One region of the Streptomyces sp. CA-181903 genome, then DNA from elsewhere that is predicted to be linked to it. Evidence: predicted binding sites of a transcription regulator. Region 1 holds the regulator's gene; the other holds the start of a gene.
What was found. Region 1 encodes HspR, which represses chaperone genes until heat shock. Its sites were predicted from a motif close to TTGAGNNNNNNNNNCTCAA; they were not measured.

Region 1 (9,832 bases):
CGCATTTTGTCGACGTAGTCATTGCCATGGTTCGTTGGGGACACGATCTCGGCGACCAGGGACAGGTCCCGTGGATGGAATGGGTCCATGGTGTCCTCCGCGAAGATCTCCTCGGGGACCACGATCAGATCCGGGCGGCGGAGCCTGCCGATGGAGGCGTCCTCCACCTCGCCTCCCGGATGTGCCACCAGCCCTTCCGCGAGTTGTCGGTCCAGTTGGCGGCGCAGGCGCATCGCGATGAGCTCGTGCGGGCGCGATGGTGACATCATCATGAAAATGCCGTCACCGGTGATCTCGGCTCCCACGATCGGGTCGGGAGCATGTTCCAGCAGCTCCTCCGCGATGGCGCGCATGCGTGCGTAATCCATGAACCGGCTCCTGCCGAGCGTGCTGCGAGCGCTGACGGAATCATCGTCCCACGCCCCACTGACAACGGCCGGGCCCCGCGAAGTCCGCGGGGCCCGGCCGTCGTCACCGTGTGCGTGGCGCTACTTCACCGGCTCCGGATCCGGCTCCGGCGCGGCGGTCGTCTCGCCGTCGCCCTCCGGCTCCACCGGCGTCTTCACCGACTCCAGCAGCAGCTGGGCGACGTCCACGACCTGGATGGACTCCTTGGCCTTGCCGTCGTTCTTCTTCCCGTTGACCGAGTCGGTCAGCATGACGAGGCAGAAGGGGCAGGCGGTGGAGACGATGTCCGGGTTGAGGGACAGCGCCTCGTCCACGCGCTCGTTGTTGATGCGCTTGCCGATGCGCTCCTCCATCCACATGCGCGCGCCGCCGGCGCCACAGCAGAAGCCGCGCTCCTTGTGGCGGTGCATCTCCTCGTTCCGCAGGCCCGGGACCTTGGCGATGATCTCGCGCGGCGGCGTGTACACCTTGTTGTGCCGGCCCAGGTAGCACGGGTCGTGGTAGGTGATCAGACCCTCGACCGGGGTGACCGGGACCAGCTTCCCCTCGTCGACGAGGTGCTGGAGCAGCTGCGTGTGGTGGATGACCTCGTACTCGCCGCCGAGCTGCGGGTACTCGTTGGCGATCGTGTTGAAGCAGTGCGGGCAGGTCGCGACGATCTTCTTCTTCGACTTCTCGACCTTGACGCCCTCCGCCCCGTCCTCACCTTCGGCGGACTCGCCGAAGGCCATGTTGAGCATCTCGACGTTCTGCTGACCGAGCTGCTGGAAGAGGAACTCGTTGCCCAGGCGGCGCGCGGAGTCACCGGTGCACGCCTCGTCGCCGCCCATGATGGCGAATTTCACGCCCGCCATGTGCAGCAGCTCCGCGAACGCCTTGGTGGTCTTCTTGGCGCGGTCCTCCAGGGCGCCGGCGCAGCCGACCCAGTACAGGTAGTCGACCTCGGTGAGGTCCTCGATGTCCTTGCCGACGACCGGGACCTCGAAGTCGACCTCCTTGGTCCATGCCAGGCGCTGCTTCTTGGCGAGGCCCCAGGGGTTGCCCTTCTTCTCCAGGTTCTTGAGCATCGTGCCCGCCTCGGACGGGAACGAGGACTCGATCATCACCTGGTAGCGGCGCATGTCGACGATGTGGTCGACGTGCTCGATGTCCACCGGGCACTGCTCGACGCACGCGCCGCAGGTGGTGCAGGACCAGAGGACGTCGGGGTCGATGACGCCGTTCTCCTCCAGCGTCCCGATCAGCGGGCGCTCGGCCTCGGCCAGGGCGGCGGCCGGAACGTCCTTCAGCTGCTCCTCGGTGGCCTTCTCCTCGCCCTCCGCGGACTTGCCGCCACCCGCGAGCAGGTACGGCGCCTTGGCGTGCGCGTGGTCGCGCAGCGACATGATCAGCAGCTTGGGGGAGAGCGGCTTGCCGGTGTTCCAGGCGGGGCACTGCGACTGGCAGCGGCCGCACTCGGTGCAGGTGTCGAAGTCGAGCAGGCCCTTCCAGGAGAAGTGCTCGATCTGGGAGACACCGAACTGGTCGTCCTCGCCCGGGTCCTCGAAGTCGATCGGCTTGCCCGCGCTGGTCATCGGCTGCAGCGCGCCGAGGGCGACGTCACCGCTGGACTCGCGCTTGAACCAGATGTTGGGGAAGGCCAGGAAGCGGTGCCAGGCCACGCCCATGTCGGTCTTGAGGGAGATCGTGATCATCCAGATGAAGGACGTCGCGATCTTGATCATGGCGACCAGGTAGGTGAGGTTCTGCAGCGTCTCGGTGCTCAGCCCCCGGAAGGCGGCGACCAGCGGGTACGAGGCGAAGTAACCGGCCTCGTAGCTCTCGACCCCGTGCTGGGCGCCCTCCAGGCCGCGCAGCGTCACGATCGAGCAGCCGACGATGAGGATGACGGCCTCGACGAAGTACGCCTGGCCGAAGTTGGAGCCCGCGAAGCGCGACTTGCGTCCCGGCTTCCCCGGCTTGCTCAGCTGCCGGACGACGATCAGGGCGAGGATGCCCAGCGTGGTCGTCGTGGCGAAGAACTCGACCCAGAGCTCGAACGGCAGCCACTCACCGATGTATGGCAGCAGCCAGTCGGCCTTGAAGAGCTGTCCGACGGCGTTGACGATGGTGATCAGCAGGGAGAAGAAGCCCAGCGCGACGCCCCAGTGGGCGACGCCGACGAGGCCCCACCGGTTCATGCGGGTGTGGCCGAGGAACTCGGTGGCCACCGTGACCGTGCGCCGGACCGGGTCGTCGGTGCGGGTGCCCTTGGGCACCGGCTGCCCCAGGCGCATGTGCTGGTAGATCTGCAGGACGGCACGGCCGAGCAGCGCGAAGCCGATCGCGATGAGGACCAGCGACACGATGATCGCGGCGAGTTGCATGGTTGGAGCTCCTCGGACCTGCGAGAGCGGGATTACTACTCGGTAACTTATCCAGTCCGTACGAGACTACTCACTCTCGCGCCCGCGATATACCCGCAGCGCCGGTGATCTGCGTCGCGCGGGCGGCCTCGGGTAGGCGGGGCTCCGCCCCGAGCGCCGGGTTGCGAATAAGGCCCGCATAAGACTTGAGTCCGCCCGACTCAGCTCCGTTGACAGTCCGCCATTCGTGTTGCACCCTTGAGTCTGTTCCACTCAAGTCAGCTGGAGGAATCGACATGGCACGTGCGGTCGGCATCGACCTGGGTACGACGAACTCCGTCGTCAGTGTTCTCGAAGGCGGTGAGCCCACCGTCATCACCAACGCCGAGGGCGCCAGGACCACGCCGTCCGTCGTCGCCTTCGCGAAGAACGGCGAGGTCCTGGTCGGTGAGGTCGCCAAGCGCCAGGCCGTGACCAACGTCGACAGGACCATCCGGTCGGTCAAGCGCCACATGGGCACCGACTGGAAGATCAACCTGGACGGCAAGGACTTCAACCCCCAGCAGATCTCCGCCTTCATCCTGCAGAAGCTGAAGCGGGACGCCGAGGCGTACCTGGGCGAGAAGGTCACGGACGCGGTCATCACCGTCCCGGCGTACTTCAACGACTCCGAGCGTCAGGCAACCAAGGAGGCCGGCGAGATCGCGGGCCTCAACGTCCTGCGCATCGTCAACGAGCCGACGGCCGCCGCGCTGGCCTACGGCCTCGACAAGGACGACCAGACCATTCTCGTCTTCGACCTCGGTGGCGGCACCTTCGACGTCTCGCTGCTGGAGATCGGCGACGGCGTCGTCGAGGTGAAGGCCACCAACGGCGACAACCACCTCGGTGGTGACGACTGGGACCAGCGCGTCGTCGACTACCTGGTCAAGCAGTTCCAGAACGGCCACGGCGTCGACCTGTCCAAGGACAAGATGGCCCTCCAGCGCCTCCGCGAGGCCGCCGAGAAGGCCAAGATCGAGCTGTCCTCGTCCACCGAGACCACGATCAACCTGCCCTACATCACGGCTTCCGCCGAGGGCCCGCTGCACCTGGACGAGAAGCTCACCCGCGCCCAGTTCCAGCAGCTCACCGCGGACCTCCTGGAGCGCTGCAAGACCCCGTTCCACAACGTCATCAAGGACGCGGGCATCGCCCTCTCCGAGATCGACCACGTGGTCCTGGTCGGCGGCTCCACCCGTATGCCCGCCGTCGCCGAGCTCGTCAAGGAGCTGACCGGCGGCCGCGAGGCCAACAAGGGCGTCAACCCGGACGAGGTCGTCGCCATCGGCGCCTCGCTCCAGGCCGGTGTCCTCAAGGGCGAGGTCAAGGACGTCCTGCTGCTCGACGTCACCCCGCTGTCCCTCGGCATCGAGACCAAGGGCGGCATCATGACCAAGCTGATCGAGCGCAACACCACGATCCCGACCAAGCGCTCCGAGATCTTCACGACGGCCGAGGACAACCAGCCGTCCGTGCAGATCCAGGTCTACCAGGGCGAGCGCGAGATCGCGGCGTACAACAAGAAGCTCGGCATGTTCGAGCTGACCGGTCTGCCCCCGGCGCCGCGCGGCGTCCCGCAGATCGAGGTCACCTTCGACATCGACGCCAACGGCATCATGCACGTGGCCGCGAAGGACCTCGGCACGGGCAAGGAGCAGAAGATGACCGTCACCGGCGGCTCCTCGCTGCCGAAGGACGAGGTCGACCGGATGCGCGAGGAGGCCGAGAAGTACGCGGAGGAGGACCACAAGCGCCGCGAGGCCGCCGAGACCCGCAACCAGGCCGAGCAGCTCGTCTACCAGACGGAGAAGTTCCTCAAGGACAACGCGGACAAGGTCCCCGGTGAGGTCAAGACCGAGGTCGAGACCGCCGTCGCCGAGCTGAAGGACAAGCTCAAGGGCGAGTCCGCCGAGGGCGACAACACCGCCGAGATCCGCACCGCGTCCGAGAAGGTCGCCGCCGTCAGCCAGAAGCTCGGCCAGGCCCTGTACGCCGACGCGCAGGCCGGCCAGGGCGCCGAGGGTGCCGCCGGTGCCGGTGCCGGTGCCGGTGCCGGTGCCGGTGCGGGCCAGCAGGCCAAGGCCGACGACGACGTCGTCGACGCCGAGATCGTGGACGAGGACAAGCCGAAGGGCGGTGCGTCGGCGTGACGGAGGAGACCCCGGGCTTCGACGAAAAGCCTGAAGGCACTCCCTCCGACGACTCGGCCGACGAGAAGGGCGCCGGTCCCGCCGACAAGGCGGGCCCGGCCCCGGCCGGGGAGGAGCTGGTCGAGGCAGGCCTCCAGGCGCAGCTGGACCAGGCGCAGGCCGCGCTCAACGAGCGCACCGCGGACCTCCAGCGGCTCCAGGCGGAGTACCAGAACTACCGCCGGCGCGTCGAGCGCGACCGGGCGCAGGTCAAGGAGGTCGCCGTCGCGAACCTCCTGTCCGAACTGCTCCCCACGCTCGACGACATCGGCCGCGCCCGTGACCACGGCGAGCTCGTCGGCGGCTTCAAGTCCGTCGCCGAATCGCTGGAGACGGTCGTGGCGAAGATGGGCCTCCAGCAGTTCGGCAAGGAGGGCGAGCCCTTCGACCCGCTGGTCCACGAGGCCCTGATGCACAGCTACGCGCCGGACGTCACCGAGACGACGTGCGTGCAGATCCTGCAGCCGGGGTATCGCATCGGCGAGCGCACGATCCGCCCCGCGCGGGTCGCCGTCGCCGAGCCGCAGCCGGGCGCCCAGGGCAAGGCCGAGGGCGAGTCGGACGAGGAGAGCGGTGGCCCGGACGAGGGCTGACGCGATGAAGCACGGCACTGACCGCACGTACCGGGAGGAGGGACGCCGGGGATGAGCACCAAGGACTTCGTGGAGAAGGACTACTACAAGGTCCTCGGCGTGCCCAAGGACGCGGCCGAGGCCGACATCAAGAAGGCGTACCGGAAGCTCGCCCGCGAGTTCCACCCGGACGCCAACAAGGGCGACGCCTCGGCCGAGGAGCGGTTCAAGGAGATCTCCGAGGCGTATGACGTCCTCGCGGACCCCAAGCGCCGCAAGGAGTACGACGAGGCGCGGGCGCTGTTCGGCAACGGCGGCTTCCGGCCCGGTCCGGGCGGCGGCTCCTTCAACTTCGACCTGGGCGACCTCTTCGGGGGCGCCCAGGGCGGAGCGGGGGCCGGCGGCTTCGGCGGCGGCCTGGGCGACGTCTTCGGCGGCCTCTTCAACCGGGGCGGCGGCACCACGCGCACCCAGCCGCGCCGGGGGCAGGACATCGAGTCCGAGGTGACGCTCAGCTTCACCGAGGCGGTGGACGGGGCCACGGTCCCGCTGCGGATGTCCTCCTCGGCGGCCTGCAAGGCGTGCTCCGGCACCGGCGACAAGGCCGGCACCCCGCGGGTCTGCCCGACCTGCGTGGGCACCGGCCAGGTGTCGCGCGGCTCCGGCGGCGGCTTCTCGCTGACCGACCCCTGCCCCGACTGCAAGGGCCGCGGGCTGATCCCCGAGAACCCCTGCGACGTCTGCAAGGGCAGCGGCCGGGCCACGTCCTCCCGCACCATGCAGGTCCGGATCCCGGCGGGCGTCTCCGACGGCCAGCGGATCCGGCTGCGCGGCAAGGGAGCGCCGGGCGAGCGCGGCGGACCCAACGGCGACCTGTACGTCGTGGTGCACGTCGGCACCCACCCGGTCTTCGGACGCAAGGGCGACAACCTCACCGTCACCGTGCCCGTCACCTTCCCGGAGGCGGCGCTCGGCGGCGAGGTGAAGGTGCCCACCCTGGGCGGACCGCCGGTCACCCTGCGGATCCCGCCCGGCACGCCCAACGGGCTCACCATGCGGGCCCGCGGCAAGGGGGCGGTGCGCAAGGACGGCACCCGCGGCGACCTGCTGGTCACCGTGGAGGTCGTGGTTCCCAAGGATCTCGACGACAAGGCCAGGGACGCCCTGGAGACCTTCCGCGACGCCACGGCGGGTGAGGACCCGCGCGCGGAGCTGTTCCGGGCGGCGAAGGGAGAGTGACCGTGATGAACGGCGACGGCCGCACCCGTCGGCGCTTCGAACCCGCTCAGCCGTACGAGCTGACCGATGAGTCGCCCGTGTACGTCATCTCGGTCGCGGCTCAGCTCTCGGGCCTGCACCCGCAGACCCTCCGCCAGTACGACCGCCTCGGCCTGGTCTCGCCCGACCGCACGGCGGGGCGCGGCCGCCGCTATTCGGCCCGCGACATCGAACAGCTCCGCCAGGTGCAGCAGCTGTCGCAGGACGAGGGCATCAACCTGGCCGGCATCAAGCGCATCATCGAACTGGAGAACCAGGTCGCCGCGCTGTCGGCCCGGGTCGCCGAGCTCCAGGCGGTCGTCGACGGCGCCGCCGCGGCGATGCAGCAGCGCGAGGCGGCGGTGCACGCCTCGTACCGGCGGGACCTGGTCCCGTACCAGGAGATGCAGCAGACGAGCGCGCTGGTCGTCTGGCATCCGCCGAAGCGGGATCGCTGATCGGTCGTCATTACTGGTCACCGATCGGTGGTTGCCGATCGGTGGTTGCCGGTCCGTTCGTCGTTCGAGAGGTCCGTCCCCGGTGAGGGACGGGCCTCTCTTGGTTGGGGAAACGATTCTCCACAGAGGGTTGTCCACAGGCATGGCGAAGACCACTGGGTGCCGTCACACTCAGTGAGCATGAGTGCGAAAAAGTGCGGTGAGTCACGGAAGTTCGCGGCGGTGGCCGCGTTGGCGGACGAGCAGGGCGGGGTCGTGGCCCTGTCCCAGGCGGAGCGGCTGGGCTGGTCGCGGAGCGGGCTGCGGCGTCGGCTGCGGAAGGAGGGCTGGCAGGCGGTGCGCCCGGGTGCGTTCGCGGCGCCGGGGCGGCCTGCCGGGCTGGTCGCGCACCTGTGGGCGCAGCAGCTGGCCCGGCCGGACCTGGTGGTCAGCCACTGGGCGGCGGCGCTGCTGCACGGTGTGGAACGGCGCGTGGAACGGCCCGAGTTCACCGCGCCGGCCGGTGGGCGGGGAGCGCACCGCCTTCCGCTGCGGCCGGACGAGGTGACGCGCAGCGCGGGGCTCGCGGTGACGACGGTCCCGCGCACCCTGGCCGACCTCTTGCGGTCGGGGCCGCGGGACGACGCGTTGGTGGCGGTGGAGTCCGCGGTGAGCCGCCGGCCCGCCGGCGAAGAGGGCACGCGCGGACCGCTGACCGTTCTCGACGCCGTCCGGGACGCGGTGCGGGACGGCGCGGGGATGCGCGGAGGGAGACGGGCGCTGGCCTGGCTGACCCTCGCCGACGAGCGGGCGGGCTCCCCGGCGGAGACGATCGCCCGGCTGCGGATGAACGACGCGGGCCTGTACCCGGAACCCCAGGCCGAGTTGTCGCTCCCCGGTGGGCGCCGGGTGTACCCGGACTTCTTCTTCAGGGAACGGGGGCTGGTGGTGGAGATCGAGGGCTACGCCTGGCACGGCGACCGGGCCCGGCACCAGCGGGACATCGCCCGCTACAACGAGCTGACGCGCTGCCCCGAGGTGCGGCGGGTGCTGCGGTTCACGGCCGACGACGTCTTCCGGCGGCCGGTGACGCTGGTGCGGACGGTCCGGCGAGCCTTGGACGGCGCGGTGGGCACGGGGGTCTCGGCGGATGGGGAGAGCGGGGTGACGGCGGGATGGCGGCTCGCTTCGTGACGTGGTGGGGACGCCTGGGGCGGTGCTTACCGGGCCGACTCGCGCGACGCGGCCGAATGGGGCGGTGCGGCCGTCCGGGGCGTCGAGGGCGGCTGGACCGGGGTCCGGTCGAGATCCAGGGTCAGGACGATCTCCCCGTCCTCCAGGTCCCCCGTCTCGCCGAACCCCGCCGCCCGGTAGAGGCGGAAGGCGACGTGGTTGCCGGGGACGACGCTCAGCCGGATCCGGGTGTAGCCGGCGGCCCGGACGCGGTCGAGGACGGCGGCGAGGCCGGCGTGGCCGAGCCGGCGGCCCTGGAAGTGGTGGTCGATCATGTAGCGGCAGAGCGTGACGGTACCCGGGGCGTCGGCCGCAGGCTTCAACAGGGCGAAACCGATCAGCTCGGAGCCCTGGCGGAGGGCGAGCGGCTCCGCCGCCGGGCAGGCCCACGCGTCCGCCAGCGAGCGGACGTTCGGGGCGACGTAGTCGCGCTGACCGGGCAGGACGTCGAGGGCTATCACCGCCTCATAGGTGCCGGCGGTGACGGGCTCGCAGTGCACGGGAACCATGCGGGGCATCCTAAATCGCGGGCCGCCGGGGCGGGACGGCGATTTCCGGGCCGAGTCAACGCTGTGCCGGCCGCGAGGAGTTGGCGGGCTTCAGGAGATGCGCTGGGAACCCATCGCCCGGCTAACCGCGATCTCGATCAGGACGCGGTCGGGGTTGGGCTCCGGGGTCCGCCCGTAGCGCTCCGCGTAGCGGGCGACCGCGTCGGCGACGGCCTCCGGCTCCGTGCGGACGACGGCCGTGCCCTCCAGGGTGGCCCACAGCCCGCCCGGAGCGACCTGGCAGAGCGCGACGCGGAGACCGCCGGGGCCGGCCGCGAGGACGTTGGAGACCTTGGTGCTCTGCTTGCGGGTGATCACCCGGGCTATGGACGTCTCCGGATCGAACGTGGCGCCCACCGGCACGACGTGCGGGCTGCCGTCCCGGCGGAGGGTGGTGAGGGTCGGGAAATGGCGCTCGCGCCAGAACGCGACGTAGGCGTCCGGCAGGTTGCGGAGGTCGTGGGCCATGGCCGCCAGGGTAGTGGTCCGGGGATCAGAGGAAGTCGGTGGTGTCGAGATCGAACTCGAAGGGGGCGGGGAGGGGGAGGGGCTTGCCGAAGGGGACGCTGTGGATCTCGGCGTAGTCCTCCCGCGCCGGTTCGGCGAAGAGCGTGACCGTGCTCTCGTCGCGGTCCACGAGGAGGTAGAGGGGGATGCCGGCGCGGGCGTAGCAGTGGCGTTTGGCGACGCGGTCGCGTTCCGGCTTGCTGCTGGTCACTTCCGCGACCATGGCGATGCCGTCCGGGGACATCCAGGTCGGCGCGCCACGGAAAAGGCGCCGTTCCCGCGGGGCGAAGGTGG
Region 2 (9,832 bases), 1.4 Mb from region 1:
TCACCTTCTGCTACGGCCTCGTCCTGCTCGGCACCGCGGTCTACGCCGAGCTCGGCGACGAGTCGACCGTCAACCGGCTGCTCCGCGACTCCAGCACCGACGCGGCCCACCTGGCCGACCGGCCGCTGGTCGTCCTGTTCGCCAGCGCCCTGTGGGTCGCCGGCGGGCTCTGGTCCTTCTTCGGCTGGGCGTTCGCGCCGGTGCTCGGCGCGCTGGAACGGCGGGTGGGCGGGCTGCGCACGGCCGGCGTCTTCCTACTGGGCCATGTGCTGGCGACCCTGGCGACCGAGCTGCCGGTGGCCGGCGCGGTCGCCGCGGGCCGGCTCCCGGCCGACTCGCTGCACCGGCTCGACTACGGCATCAGCTTCGGCCTGATGGCCTGCCTCGGCGCGCTGGCGACCCTCCAGCGCCCGCCCTGGAAGTGGGGGCTGCTGGGCGCCGCTTCCCTGATGTGCGCCCAGGACCTGGTCGAACTCGCGGATCCGCTGGCCAGTTGGGGACATCCGATCGCCCTGCTGGCCGGTGCCGCCTGTGAGCTGCTGCTGCGCGGCGACGTCCGCGACGCGGCACCGGCCGCGGGGGCTCCCCTCCGACCCGCACCGGCTGTCGCCGTGGCTCCGGCCGGTACCACTGTCCCGGTCGTCGCCGGTACGGGCGGCCTGGTGGGCCTTTCGACGGGCGCGGGTGTCCCGACGGGCACGGGTGTCCTGACCGTCGCAGAGGTTCCGGCGGGCGCGGGTGCCCCGACCGTCGCGGATGTCCCGACCGGCACGGGCTTCCCGACCGCCGCAGGTGCCCCGACCGGCACCGGTGTCCTATCCGGCGCGGGCCCAGCGGACGGTACGGGCTCAGGTGGTACGCGCGCCTCCTCCGGTGCGGGCTCGGCGGACGGTACACGCGCCCCGTCCCGCACGAACTCAGCGGACGCATCGGACGGTACACGCGCCCCGTCCGGCACGAACTCAGCGGACGCCGCCGTCCCAGCTCCACTCGGCGACGTGCTCCTCCCCGGGCCGCGCGATCCGTCCGGTGGCGCGGAGCAGGGCCCGGCCGGGCTCGTCCTCGTGCGGGACGCCGGGGAACAGCCGGGCGAGGGCGGGGCCGGCGAGCTCGTCCGGCGGGGTCCAGTCGACGCCCAGGCCGGCGGCGATGTCGTGGGTGTGGACGACGGTCTCCACCACGCCCATGGCGGCGAAGCCGGGCCCGTCGGAGTGGCCCCAGGGGTGCCAGGCCCGGTCCTCGGGCGCGGCGGCGCGGACGGCGGCGGTGAGGAACGACGCCGCGACGCGGATGCCCTCCAGGCGGGCTGAGACCGGGGCCCGCGGGTCGAGCGAGGCGAACAGCGTGATGTAGCGGTCCCGCGGCCTGGCGGTGAGCAGCCCCGCGTACCCGGTGACGCCCAGGGCCAGGTGGTCCAGCGTCGCGTGGCAGGACCACTCCGGCCGTCCGGCCCGCCGAGACCAGTCCGCGTCCGGGGCCAGGCCGTCGAGGAAGGCGGTGGTCCGCCCGGCGGCCTCGGTGACCAGGGCGGCCCAGTCGGGGGCGGCGGCCGTGCCCGTCGTCGTCACAGGGCTCACGCGCGTCCCTCCGCCCGGACCAGCTCGACCAGCCGGCCCCAGCTGTCGCCGCCGTGACCGGCGTCGACGCCCCGCTTGACCAGGCCCTGGAACAGCTCGGGCAGACCGGAGGCCACCCCGCGCGCCTCGCTGGTGTGCACGAGGTGCTCGATGGCCGCGAGGTGCACGTCGAGCGTGGCGTCGTCGCCCGGGTAGCCGCGGGCGTCGGCCTGCGGGGCGTACGTGTTCATGAAGAACTCGACGGCCCGCATCCAGCGGCCGGCGACCGCGGTGAAGGCGGCGGCCTCGCCCTCGCCGTCCGTCCCGACGAGCGCCACGCCGTGCGCCCAGCCGGCGAGCGTGGACCACATCAGGCCGAGCAGCGCGGTGTCGTAGAGGGAGGCCAGGGTGACGTCGGTGCCCAGGTCCACCGGGTCGCCGAGGGCGGCGAGTGTCGTGCGGTGCTCGGTGAGGGCCTCCGGGGAGCCGCTGTAGAGGAACATGAAGTCGGGGTTGCCGACACCGGGCGGCGTCGTCATGATCGCGCCGTCGAGGTAGCGGAAGCCGTGCTCACCGGCCCGGCGGGCCGCCTCGGCGGCCTGCTCCGGGGTGCCGGAGGTGAGGTTGACGACGGTCCGTCCGGCCAGGTCGCCGGCCAGCGGGTCCAGGACCTCGTGGACGGTGTCGTAGGTGGCCAGGCAGACGACCACCAGCGGGCTCGCCGCCACGGCCGCGGCGGCGTCCGGCGCCTCGGCGGCGCCCTTCTCCACCAGGGCGGCGGCCTTGCCGGCCGTGCGGTTCCAGACGGTCGTGCGGTGGCCGGCCGCCAGGAACGCACCGGCCAGCGCGGTGCCCATCGAGCCCAGACCGAGGACGGTCACCTTCGTGCTCATGGAAAAGTCACCCGTTTCATACGGAAGTGCTGGAATGCGAAAAGGATTTGGGAGGGAATCGAGAGGGACGTGAAAGGGCGTGCTCTCGTCTGGCCCCTACGTTTCCAGCACCCGCGCGGCCCCGACAGTGGCAGGACTGACCGCATCCGCAAAATTCCTGCCAGTAGGCTCCCCGGCATGAGCGCTGGTTCCGTGGCCGTGGCAGTGATCGACGACGACATCCCGTACTGGGACCTTTACGAGCTGGGGGTGGTCTGCACCGTCTTCGGCATCCCGCATCCGGACCTCGCCGACCCCTGGTACGACCTGCGCCTCTGCGCCGCCGGTCCGTCCCCGGAGCAGCCGCCGCCCGGCCCGCTCGGCTTCACCCTGCGCACTCCCTACGGGCTGGAGGGGCTGGACGGCGCCGACACCGTGATCATCCCGTCCGTCCCCGAGGCGTGCGTCGACGGGGAGCGCGAGCTGCCGGACGAACTCCTCCGCGCGCTCCGGCGCGCCGCCGACCGAGGCGCGCGCATGGTCTCCCTGTGCGCCGGAGCCTTCGCCCTGGCCGCCGCCGGAATCCTCGACGGCCGCCGGGCGACCGCCCACTGGATGCACACCGAGGCCCTGGCCCGCCGCCACCCGGAGGTGGAGGTGGACGACTCGGTGCTCTACGTGGACGACGGTTCGGTCCTCACCAGCGCCGGCGTCACGGCCGGCCTCGACCTGTGCCTCCACCTCGTCCGCCGTGACCTGGGCGCGCACGTCGCCAACCAGCTCGCCCGGCGGCTCGTCGTCCCGGCTCACCGCCCCGGCGGGCAGGCCCAGTTCGTCGAGGTCTCCGTCCCCGAGACGGGCGACGACGGTCTGGCCCCCGTCCTCCAGTGGGCCACCGAACGGCTCGACCAGCCCCTCACCGTCGACGACCTGGCCTCCCGCGCCGGCATGAGCCCCCGCACCTTCTTCCGCCGCCTCCAGGCCGCCACCGGCACCACCCCCCTCCAGTGGCTCCTCTCCCAGCGCCTGTCCCGTGCCCAGTCCCTCCTGAAGTCCACCGCCCTCCCCGTGGAACGCGTCGGCGAACTCAGCGGCCTGGGCACGGCCGCCAACCTGCGCCGCCACTTCACCCTGCACTTCGGCATCACCCCCACGGACTACCGCCGCGCCTTCCCGGGCCACGGCGGCCGAACGGCCCGCCCGGGCCGGACCGCGCGGCGGGTGGGGCACTGAGGGGGGGGCGGGCGCTCCGGGGCCAAGTCCCGCCTGATCGCTCACGGCGAACACGCCGTCGGGAACATCTCCCCGCGCAAGGACATTGAGTCCACATAGCTCAACTTGCCTGCCGAAGGGGAGATCATGGCTGCTGAGGCCGCTGACAGCAACGCCGTCACGACGCTGACCCTGCCCGTGCTGCCGCTCGACGACGAGGTGGTCCTGCCGGGAATGGTGGTCCCGTTGGACCTGACCGACTCCGAGGTGCGCGCGGCCGTCGAGGCGGCGCAGGCCGCGGCGCAGGGGAGCGGCAAGCCGCGCGTGCTGCTCGTCCCACGGGTGGACGGCACCTACGCCGGCACCGGCACCCTGGGCACGGTGGAGCAGGTCGGCCGGCTCTCCGACGGGGATCCGGGCGCGCTCATCCGCGGTGTCCGCCGGGTGCGGATCGGGGCCGGGACGACCGGGCCCGGTGCCGCGCTCTGGGTGGAGGGCACGGTCGTCGAGGAGACCGCCCCCGACCCGCTGCCGGGGGCCGTCACCGAGCTGATGAAGGAGTACAAGGCGCTCGCCACCAGCTGGCTCCGCAAGCGTGGCGCCTGGCAGGTCGTCGACCGCGTCCAGCAGATCGACGACGTCGCCCAGCTCGCCGACAACTCCGGCTACTCGCCCTTCCTCACCGTCGCCCAGCGCGTCGAGCTGCTGGAGACCGCCGACCCGGTCGCGCGGCTGAAGCTCGCCGTGAAGCGGCTCGGCGACCACCTCGCCGAGCAGGACGTCGCCGAGTCCATCGCCAAGGACGTCCAGGAGGGCGTCGACAAGCAGCAGCGCGAGTTCCTGCTCCGCCGCCAGCTGGAGGCCGTCCGCAAGGAGCTGGCCGAGCTCAACGGGGACGCGGGCGGGGAGTCCGACGACTACCGCGCCCGGGTGGAGGCCGCCGACCTGCCGGAGAAGGTCCGCGAGGCGGCCCTGAAGGAGGTCGACAAGCTGGAACGGGCCTCCGACCAGAGCCCCGAGAGCGGCTGGATCCGCACCTGGCTCGACACCGTCCTGGAGATGCCCTGGACGAAGCACACGGAGGACGCCTACGACATCCCGGGCGCCCGGGCCGTGCTCGACGCGGACCACGCGGGCCTGGACGACGTCAAGGAGCGGATCACCGAGTACCTGGCGGTGCGCAAGCGGCGCGCCGACCGGGGGCTGGGCGTGGTCGGCGGGCGGCGCGGGGGCGCGGTGCTCGCGCTCGTCGGCCCGCCCGGTGTCGGGAAGACGTCGCTCGGCGAGAGTGTCGCCAAGGCCATGGGGCGCGAGTTCGTCCGGGTGGCGCTCGGCGGCGTGCGCGACGAGGCGGAGATCCGCGGCCACCGGCGCACGTACGTCGGCGCGCTCCCCGGCCGCATCGTGCGCGCCGTCAAGGAGGCCGGCTCGATGAACCCGGTCGTCCTCCTCGACGAGATCGACAAGGTCGGCTCCGACTTCCGCGGCGACCCCGCCGCGGCCCTCCTGGAGGTCCTCGACCCCGCGCAGAACCACACCTTCCGCGACCACTACCTGGAGGTCGAACTCGACCTCTCCGACGTGGTCTTCCTCGCCACCGCCAACGTCCTGGAGGCCATCCCGCAGCCCCTGCTCGACCGGATGGAGCTCGTCCGCCTCGACGGCTACACCGAGGACGAGAAGGTCGTCATCGCCCGCGACCACCTGCTGCCCCGGCAGCTGGAGCGGGCCGGGCTGGAGCCCGGCGAGGTCACGGTGGACGACGCGGCGCTGCGCCGGCTCGCCGGCGAGTACACCCGCGAGGCGGGCGTCCGCACGCTGGAGCGGTACCTGGCGAGGCTGCTCCGCAAGGTCGCGGCCCAGCACGAACTCGGCGAGCGCGAACTGCCGTTCACGATCGGCGCCGACGAGCTGCGGCCGCTGATCGGCCGCCCGCACCACACCCCCGAGTCCGCCCAGGACCCGGCCGAGCGGCGCACGTCCGTCCCGGGCGTGGCCACCGGCCTGGCCGTCACCGGCGCGGGCGGCGACGTCCTCTTCGTCGAGGCGTCCCTCGCCGACCCGGAGACGGGCGCCGCCGGCCTGACCCTCACCGGCCAGCTCGGCGACGTCATGAAGGAGTCCGCCCAGATCGCCCTCTCCTTCCTCCGCTCGCACGGCGCGGAACTGGAGCTTCCGGTCGGCGACTTCAAGGAGCGCGGCGTCCACCTGCACGTCCCGGCCGGTGCCGTTCCCAAGGACGGCCCCAGCGCGGGCATCACCATGACGACGGCCCTGGCCTCCCTGCTCTCCGGCCGCCGGGTCCGCCCGGACGTCGCGATGACCGGCGAGGTCTCGCTGACCGGGCGCGTCCTGCCGATCGGCGGCGTCAAGCAGAAGCTGCTGGCGGCGCACCGGGCGGGCGTCACCACCGTCGTCATCCCCAAGCGCAACGAGCCCGACCTCGACGACGTCCCGGCCGAGGTCCTGGAGAAGCTGGAGGTCCACGCGGTGTCGGACGTCCGGCAGGTGCTGGAGCTGGCCCTGGAGCCGGCGGCGGCGGTCGTCGGGGGAGGAGTGCCCGTGGCCGCCTGAAGCGGCCGGAGTGACCTCCTGACGGGCCGTCGGAACGCGGGAATGCCGCGCTCCGACGGCCCGTTGTTCGCACCATGACGAACACTCGCACGCGTCTGAACAGCCCCGCCGGCCTCCGCTCCCTCCACCTCGGCGACACCAAGGTGACCTACGTGCCCGACGGCGTCGTCCAGCTGTCACCGCGAGGCTGGCTCCCGGCCACCGCGGACGAGGTGTGGGACGCCCACCCCGAATACCTCGACGCCGAGGGCTACCTGGTGGCCGGCGTGGGCGGCCTGCTGGTGGAGCACGGCGACCGCGCCCTGCTGATCGACGCCGGCTTCGGCCCGGTCACACTGCCGGCCGCGCCCGGCACCCCCGTCGGGAGGATCGAGAGCGGCGCCCTCCTCGACCACCTCACCGCCCTCGGCCGTCCGCCCGCCGCCCTGGAAGCGGTCGCGATCACGCACTTCCACCGCGACCACATCGGCTGGTCCGCCCAGTTGACCGCGGCGGGCGTGACCCACCTGGTCCCGGAGCCGGAGTGGGCGGAGCGGCACCTCGCCGTGGAGCACGGCGTGCCGGAGGAGACCCTCGCCGCCATAGCGACCGACGTGCGCACGGTCGCCGACGGCGAGGAGATCTTCCCGGGCGTCCGGGCCCTGTTCACCCCCGGCCACACGGTCGGCCACGCCGCCTACGTCATCACCGGCGGCGGCCGCGGCCTGATCGCCTTCGGCGACGCGCTGCACACCCCGCTCCAGGTCGCCCACCCCGAATGGTCCGCCGTCGTCGACCACGACCAGCGGCAGTCCGCCGCCTTCCGCCACGACCTCGTCGCCCGCCTCACCGAACCCGACACCCTCGGCTTCGGCATCCACTTCGCCGACGTCCCCTTCGGCCGCGTCCGCCGGACGGAGGACGGCGGGGTGGCGTGGGAGGCGGTGGACGAGTGAGGTGACCGAGCCACGCTGGGCCCGAGATGGCCGCTGTCAGGCCAAAAACGTTACTTGGCGGATGTAGACCCGCTGGTGACGCGGGACGACTTGGTAGACGAACATGCCGTATCCCCGGATGATCTCCTGCTCCATTCGAGGCGACGAGCCCTCGTACTTGGTCCCGTCCAGGTAGAGGGCTGCCGCCGCACGGACGAGCTCGTCAGCCCTCTCCTCGATCTTCGCGACAAAGGCGAGATGGTCAACACCGCCGATGACGTGTTCAGGGGAGGGGTCGTATTCCCAACCCCAGACGTCACTCATCGGTCACTGCGGATCGGGCCTCGTCGTGGAGGGCCAGGCAAGTGTCCATGGCGTCTCGCCACCGCGGATCGTCGCGGTCGAGGGAGTTGGCCGCGTCCAGCGCCGCCTGGTAGCGGGCTGCCAAGGAAGGTCGCCGCTCGATTTCGATCTCGGTGGCCCACTTGATCTGGAAGAACCGGATCGGCTGAAACGAGCCGTCCTGCGTGGCAGCGGTGAAGGCCATGTCACGGTCCGCTTGGAACTCGGCCAGACGGGACGGCGCTACCCGGGCGAGTGCCGCTCTCAAGGCCGGGAAGGTCATGTCCGGTCGAGGAATGAGTTCGGACGGCTGTTCGTCGTGCGCCGTGGTCATGGCTCCTCCGTCTATCCGAGCGTACTGAGAACGGTAGCGCCTTCGCGGTGCTGGGCGGGCGGCCATGCGAGAGGGTGCAGTCCCGAAAGACGAGTGACGCGTCGGCCGGCCGCAGTGTTGTACCCCACGGCCGCCCGCGCCGCGCGGCGGCGGGGGAGAGGAGCACACGGTGACCGACGGGTTGAGTCTGGACACGCTGTTCGCATGGCTTGAACGCATGCCCGTGCCCGAGGGCTGGAAGGTGGAGGTCGTCGAGGGAGCGGTCTGTTTCCGGCCGCAACGGGACAACCACTGGGACCTCACCGCCAACGTCGTCGAGCAGCTCCGCGTGAGGTACCCGCGCCGCCGGCTGTTGTCGGACGTCCGCATCGACTTCCCCGGCCACCTGAACGGTTTCGCCGCCGATGTCGTTCTCCTCAAGGAAGGTGCGGAGAAGAACGCCAAGGGTCGTTGGAAGCATCAGGACGTCGCCTTCGTCGCCGAGGTCATCTCGAAGGACACCGCACGCAACGACTACGGGCCCAAGAAGGACGCCTACGCGGCCGCCGGAGTCCCGGTCCTCCTGATCGTCGACCCGTACACGGGACTCTGCCACGTCTACACGGACCCCGAGGGCGGGACGTACCGCCTGGAGCCCGCCGTGAAGTTCGGCGATCCGGTCGACCTCGCGGGCACGGTCGTCGGACTCGTGCTGGACCGCGGAGTTCGCCCACGAGTGACCGGTGCGGCCCGGCCGCCTCAGCTCCGTGTCCGGGCCAGGAACAGCACCGACTGCGTCGTCAGGCCGACGCGTCCGCCGTGGGCGTCGACGGTTCGGGCGACTTCCGCGAGCAGGCGGCGGCGGGTGTCCTCCGGCTGGACGCGGTAGAAGGACAGGGACGTCAGCAGGGCCGTCATGCCGGTGGCGGAGCGTTCGTGCGTCGTGGAGTAGAGGCGGTGGCCGAGGTCGGTGAAGCCGGGGTCCGCGCGGAGTTCCGCGGCCACCCAGGAGCGTTCGTCGCGGATGGACTCGCCGGGTTGCTCGTCGAGGATCGAGTGCGGGGGGCGTTCGGGGAGGAAGTGGTCGTGGACGGCGACGAGTTCCTGCCGCAGGGGCTTGTCGGTGATGTACCAGTCGTTCCAGAAGAGGGCGAGCGCGCCGCCGGGGCGGAGTACGGAACGGGCGCGTGACCAGCGCACTTCCGGGTCGACCCAGTGCCACGCCTGGGCGGAGAAGAGGAGGTCGAAGCGGCGGCCGGCCGCGTCCCAGGTCTCGAACTCGCCCGGGTGCACGGTGATTCCGGGGCGGTCGGCGCGGTGCCGGGCCAGGATGGCGGCCATGCGCGGGTCCGGCTCGATCGCCGTCACCGAGACGCCGAGCGCGGCGAACGCCAGCGTCGCCTTTCCGGTGCCCGCGCCGACCTCCAGCGCCTCGACGTCCCCGTCCGTGCCCGGCCGCGCGAACTCCAGAATGTCCGCGCACAGTTGCCCGGGGTAGCCGGGCCGGGCGGCGTCGTACTCCTCGGCGGCCTCGCCGAAGACCGCCCGACGGGCGCGGTCCGGCTCGCCGGGCCGGTCGTTGTCGCTGCGCGTCATGGCGGCACTCTACGGGGCGGTCGCTAAGGGCGGTGTCAGATCAGTCGCCCGCCGCCTGTCCCGGCGCGCGGTGCACTCCTGAGCATCGCCGTGCCGCCCCGCGTGCCGACGCGGCGCGGGGCCGGCACGGCGGCCCAGACCCGGAGGGTGGCTCTCAGCGGCCTCAGAGAGCGGGGTCAGCCCGCCAAGTGCGGTAAATGACCTCGCGATAGCGCAGGTGGTCGGGGTGCCGGGTCACATGCCGGAGTGACCAACTGTGGGGCACGGTGAAATCCTCCACGCGCTCGGACGCGGCCCCGCAGGTGGCGCAACGCATCGAGAAAGTGACCGCTGATTCGGCCTCGTACTCGGGCCGGATCGTCGGACCACGTGCCCCGGCAAGGCTGTTCACTCGCCACCCCTCTCGGCCGGGAGCGCGGAGGTTGCTGGAGACCCCGGCCTTTGGACGCCCGC

Region 2: the regulator HspR is predicted to act here: its motif matches at 3,747-3,765, upstream of lon (endopeptidase La).

The regions. Positions count from the first base shown of each region.
Region 1 covers NZ_JBNJLY010000001.1:3,684,088-3,693,919, reverse strand. Annotated here, with positions in the region: gene ACQEVS_RS16465 (Uma2 family endonuclease) at 1-368, opposite strand, end outside; gene ACQEVS_RS16460 ((Fe-S)-binding protein) at 489-2,774, opposite strand; gene dnaK (molecular chaperone DnaK) at 3,050-4,945, shown strand; gene grpE (nucleotide exchange factor GrpE) at 4,942-5,577, shown strand; gene dnaJ (molecular chaperone DnaJ) at 5,629-6,795, shown strand; gene ACQEVS_RS16440 (heat shock protein transcriptional repressor HspR) at 6,801-7,271, shown strand; gene ACQEVS_RS16435 (endonuclease domain-containing protein) at 7,452-8,444, shown strand; gene ACQEVS_RS16430 (GNAT family N-acetyltransferase) at 8,471-8,992, opposite strand; gene ACQEVS_RS16425 (pyridoxamine 5'-phosphate oxidase family protein) at 9,083-9,499, opposite strand; partial or broken gene ACQEVS_RS16420 (Uma2 family endonuclease) at 9,525-9,832, opposite strand, start outside.
Region 2 covers NZ_JBNJLY010000001.1:5,078,795-5,088,626, forward strand. Annotated here, with positions in the region: partial or broken gene ACQEVS_RS22785 (rhomboid-like protein) at 1-494, shown strand, start outside; gene ACQEVS_RS22790 (maleylpyruvate isomerase N-terminal domain-containing protein) at 963-1,577, opposite strand; gene ACQEVS_RS22795 (NAD(P)-dependent oxidoreductase) at 1,574-2,449, opposite strand; gene ACQEVS_RS22800 (helix-turn-helix domain-containing protein) at 2,627-3,661, shown strand; gene lon (endopeptidase La) at 3,788-6,214, shown strand; gene ACQEVS_RS22810 (MBL fold metallo-hydrolase) at 6,289-7,149, shown strand; gene ACQEVS_RS22815 (hypothetical protein) at 7,186-7,452, opposite strand; gene ACQEVS_RS22820 (hypothetical protein) at 7,445-7,804, opposite strand; partial or broken gene ACQEVS_RS22825 (Uma2 family endonuclease) at 8,022-8,438, shown strand; gene ACQEVS_RS22830 (class I SAM-dependent methyltransferase) at 8,543-9,379, opposite strand.